DNA from 2 places in the Hydrogenophaga sp. PAMC20947 genome. Region 1 is predicted to be linked to the other one. Evidence: riboswitches for the same ligand, from Rfam matches in the RefSeq annotation. Region 1 holds a riboswitch; the other holds the start of a gene.
What was found. A riboswitch is a leader RNA that binds a small molecule or an ion and turns the genes downstream of it on or off. The one in region 1 is predicted to bind thiamine pyrophosphate.
Positions count from the first base shown of each region.

Region 1 (2,394 bases):
CATCAACCGCCTGATCAACCAGCAAGCTTTCACGATGGCGGTGACCGATGTGTTCTACCTCTCAGCCGCGTTGTTTTTCGTGCTGGTGTTGCTGGTGTGGATGGCCAAGCCCACCCTGGGCGAGGCGGCCGATGTGGGCGGCGCGCACTGACGGATTGAAGGGGTTCAATCAGCGCAGCATGCGGGTGAACGTGAGGAAGCGGCCTTTGTAGGCCTCGCCGCTTTCTTGTGTTTTGGCCGCGCTGGTCATCGTGAGATTCCAGCCGAGGGCCGCCATGGCTTTGCCAAAAGCCGAGCGGTTGCCGCGGTCGGGGTCGACGATGATCACTTCGGCCCCGGGCAAGGCGTGCTGGTCGATGAAGCGCGCGAGCTGTTCGGGCTGCTGGCGCTCGTAGAGCACATCGCTGCCCACAATCAAATCAAACTGCCCCAGGCCGCTGGCCCCGTCGGCATCGTCCACCGCCCAGTTGCCGGGCTGATAGGGCAGGGGGGGCAATTGGTTGGCCAGCAGGTTGGTGTTGAGGAATGTCTCGGTGAGCGGGTGCCAGTCGGTCACGGTCACATCGGCTTCTCTGCGGTGCATCACCAGGCTGGCCAGCGCCAGGCCGGCGCCAATTTCCAGAATGCGTTTGCCTGCGATGGCGTGGCTGTCCATGGCCAGCGCCAGCACCCGTGCCGAAGGCCAGACTTGTCCAAACAGCGGCCAGCCAGACTCACCCATGCCGGTGTCGTGTGCGGTGCCTTGCGGGTCGCTGTATTGCTGGTTGTCCAGCAGCGAACAGATGGCGTAGTCCCAGCCGCCTATCGTGACGGTCTGGTGTTTGACTTGGTAACCGGGCATGGGGCCTCTTTCATGGAATCTGCGGTGGATCGGTTTGAATCGACCGGGCACAACGATTCCCTGCATAAGAAGGGCCATGCGAGATGGATGGCGCCAAGTTAACACGTTTGTTTGCCCGGGTGCGAAGGCCATACAATGCAAAGCTTCACCGGGGGTGCCATCTCACGATCAAGTGGGCGCTGGCTGAGAAATACCCCTCTCACCTGATCTGGGTTGTGCCAGCGTAGGGAGCGTGATGAACCGGACGCCGTTTGCACGGGTGTCCGCCATTGTTCACGCTCTTTCCGGGCGGTTTTTTACAAGGCGGACTTCACCATGCAGCGGCGTTTTTTGTTTTCAGCGTTGGTTTCGGCTTCATTGATGTGTGCGGGCATGGTTTCTGCGGTGGCCCAGACCAAACCCCCTTTGCGGGTGCTCGCCCATGGGTCTTTTGACCTGCCCAAGCCGCTGCTGGCGCAGTTTGAGAAAGACGCAGGGGTCAAGCTGCAGATCGTCAAAGCGGGCGATGCCGGCGAGATGGTCAACAAACTCATCCTCACCCGGGCCCAGCCGATCGCCGACGTGGTTTTTGGCATTGACAACACCCTGGCGCTGCGGGCTCAGTCCGCGGGGGTGCTTGATGCTTACAGTGGCGCGGCCACCCAGCGCGCCGCTGCGACCGGCTTGCCCGAGAACCTGGTGCCCGTGGACTACGGGTATGTGAACCTCAACATCGACAAGGCCTGGTTCGCCGACAAGAAGCTGGCCTTGCCCACCTCCCTGGCTGATTTGACCAAGCCCGCCTATGCCAAGCTGCTCGTGGTGCAAAACCCGGCCACGTCGAGCCCGGGCCAGGCCTTCATGCTGGCCACGGTTGCCGGTCTGGGCGAAGAGGCCGCGTTCGATTGGTGGAAGCAGATGCGTGCCAACGGCGTGAAGGTGGTGAAAGGCTGGAGCGAGGCCTACTACACCGAGTTTTCCCGCAACGGCGGCGCCTATCCCATCGTGGTCAGCTACACCAGCAGTCCGGCGGCTGAAGTGTTCTACAGCAAAGAGAAGATCACCGAAGCCCCCACGGCCAACCTGTTCCTCAAAGGCGGCGTTTTTCGCCAGGTGGAGGGCGTGGCCATGGTCAAAGGGGGCAACCCGGCCGCCAGGGAAGCGGCGGGCCGCTTCATTGAATTTCTGCGCTCGGCGCCCGTGCAGGAAGGTTTGCAAACCACCATGTGGGTGTTTCCGGCCGAGGCCGGTGCGCCGCGCGTCGATGTGATCAAACAGCACGCGGCCGAGCCTTCGACCTTTGATGAGCTGAAAGCCCCTTTGACCGAAGCGCAGTCCAAAGCCTGGTTGCAGCGCTGGACCAAGACTGTTTTGAAATGAGGGCATGAGCCAGCCCACTGCATTTTGCTCAACCCTCATAAAAGGGCAGCGCCACCCAACCGCTGAAGCAGGATTGGCTGTGCTTTGGGCTGGATGGGTTTCCCAGGGCCCGCACGGGTGAAAACGCCACGGTTGACGGCGCGCTCGCTTGCGCTGGTTCCATTGGTCTTCCTGGTGGTGCTGCTGGCGGCGCC
Region 1 covers NZ_CP039252.1:2,018,100-2,020,493, reverse strand. The annotation lists gene E5678_RS09045 (DHA2 family efflux MFS transporter permease subunit) at 1-151, shown strand, start outside; gene E5678_RS09040 (methyltransferase domain-containing protein) at 170-841, opposite strand; TPP riboswitch at 982-1,089, shown strand; gene E5678_RS09035 (thiamine ABC transporter substrate-binding protein) at 1,157-2,200, shown strand; gene E5678_RS09030 (iron ABC transporter permease) at 2,318-2,394, shown strand, end outside.

Region 2 (2,394 bases), 1.9 Mb from region 1:
GGCTAAAGATGTGCGCCCCTTTGATCAACAGATCAGCGGGCTCCAACTCCAGCAGGTCGAGAACGGCGTCGTTCACGAATGAAATCTCGTTGTGGCCATCACCATGCATGCGCCCCTGAAACAGAACCGCAGGCACATGGGCGGTGAGGTTCCGCATCAGGGCCAGTTGGGCCTCCAGACGCTCAACGGCCTCGCGCTCGGCCGTGATGTCTTGAATCACACCAAAGTTGGAGCGCTCCCGCGTCGCGAAATGGGTGCGCCCCATGCGGGTTCTGAACCACCGCGTGCCGCCATCCGGGTGCAGCCACCGGAACTCCAGCTCGCGGTTGTCGCTGGCTTCGCGCGCGACCACCCAGGCAGCCAGATCGTCGGGGTGAATCCCGCTGCGCCCTTCAAGACGCGAGAGGGTTTGTTTGGGCTCCAGGCCACCGATGGCGTACATCCCTGCGGACCATTCCACCGTTGAACTCTCATCGGTGTTGGTCCAATGCCCCATGCGGGCGAGCTTTTCGCTGGCTTCCAGCAATTCAACCCGGTGCTGCAAGGCGCGATGGGCCGCTTCCAGGGCAACCTCAGCTTCGTATTCCTTCTTCACATCGCCCATGAAAACCACCAGGCAAGGGACGCCCTCGATGTCCATGACCGTGGAGTGAAGGCGCACACGGTGAATTTGCCCGGCCCTGAGGCGCACCAAATGGTGGGAATGGGTCTTGGGCAACTCGGCCAGGTACCTGGACCGGTCTTCGGGATGGACCCAGAACTCAAACTCGCTGGTTTTGCGCCCGATCACCTGGTCTCGCGACAAGCCCATCAAAGCGACCCAGGCATCGTTGACTGCCAGCATCAAGCCATCGCTCTGGCGCGCCACGCTCCCCGGCAAAGGCGAGGCATCAAAAATGGCTTCGAAAGGGAGGGACGGCACTGAAAAAGAAGCTCCGGGGGAAAGACCCACCTCGCCGTCGACGGCTGGGCAGGCACGATGGGACCTTGTTGCGGGTGACTCATCAAATCAATGAGGCCCAGGAGGCTTGGTCGCACAAGTCTCCACCTGTCGGCCATTGTCCCTTGAAGGGACACCCACTGACCCCTCTGGAAACCCTCAAATGACCGCCTACTTTCAGGTTTATTCCCCGGGGGTTCTCCCAGACATCCAGCCAGCGCGCCGCGCCACCCGCCTTGACCCACCCAGAGCACAGAAATTCGATCATCTGCTCCGTTTCTCAACACATCAAGCAGCAACTTTCATCAACTCCACGCCACCGCAAGCCCTTGGTGCCGTCCGATCAAATCCCTCGGCGCCAAAAAATTGACACCGGGCATGGACCGGTCGCTACACTACAGGCTGCTCCGGGGTGCACACGACCTGAAAAGGTCTGGCGCTGAGATGGTTGAAAACAACCAAACCCGCGAACTTGATCCGGCTAGTACCGGCGAAAGAAGAGCGCAGCCCCCAGGGCTTGCATCCATACAGGTCTGCCGACGGATTTCCGCGTCACAGACCACCCCCGGACACCCTCGCCAGAGGTCCCTGTCCCGTTGGGCTTGATGGCGTGCAGGGTTTGAAGGGCGGTCTCCGGAGCTGTTTGCTTTTTCGTCAACAGCCCACATCCAGGAGACCGCCGCCATGAACGCCCCCGACAAAATTCCTTTCGCAGACCAGTTCGCACTCAGCCGCGAGCCGTTCCCTGCATCGCGCAAGGTCCATGTGGCCGGCAAGCTGCCCGGTGTCAACGTGCCCATGCGCGAAATCGAATTGACCAACGGCGAACGCGTCACGGTGTACGACACCTCCGGCCCCTACAGCGACCCGACCGCCAGCATCGACATCCGGCGCGGTCTGCCCGATCTGCGCGGCCCCTGGCTCGACGCACGCGGAGACACCGAGACCTATGAGGGCCGCCAGCGCGCAGCCCTGGACGATGGCGTGAAGAACGAAGCCGAGCAGAACAACACCACCATCGAACGCATCCAGGCGCTGCGCGCGGAGGCAGCGGGTCTGCAACGCACGCCACGGCGCGCCAGATCGGGTCAGAACGTGACCCAGCTGCACTACGCGCGCAAAGGCATCGTGACGCCCGAAATGGAATTCGTGGCGCTGCGCGAAAACGGCAAGCGCGAGTGGATGCAGGAATACCTGAACGATCCGGCGCGCGAACAGCGCCTGCGTGGCAATCCCATGGGTGCCCGCATCCCCGAGGTGTTCACCCCCGAGTTCGTGCGCGACGAGATCGCCCGCGGGCGCGCCATCATCCCGGCCAACATCAACCACCCCGAGGTCGAGCCCATGGCCATCGGACGCAACTTCGGCGTCAAGATCAACGCCAACATCGGCAACTCGGCCGTGACCTCCAGCATCGAAGAAGAAGTGGACAAGCTGGTGTGGGCCACGCGCTG
Region 2 covers NZ_CP039252.1:71,056-73,449, reverse strand. The annotation lists gene E5678_RS00345 (PAS domain-containing protein) at 1-922, opposite strand, end outside; TPP riboswitch at 1,339-1,456, shown strand; gene thiC (phosphomethylpyrimidine synthase ThiC) at 1,625-2,394, shown strand, end outside.
Region 2: it holds a riboswitch for thiamine pyrophosphate, as region 1 does, so the genes downstream of both, thiC (phosphomethylpyrimidine synthase ThiC) here and E5678_RS09035 (thiamine ABC transporter substrate-binding protein) in region 1, are expected to answer to the same signal.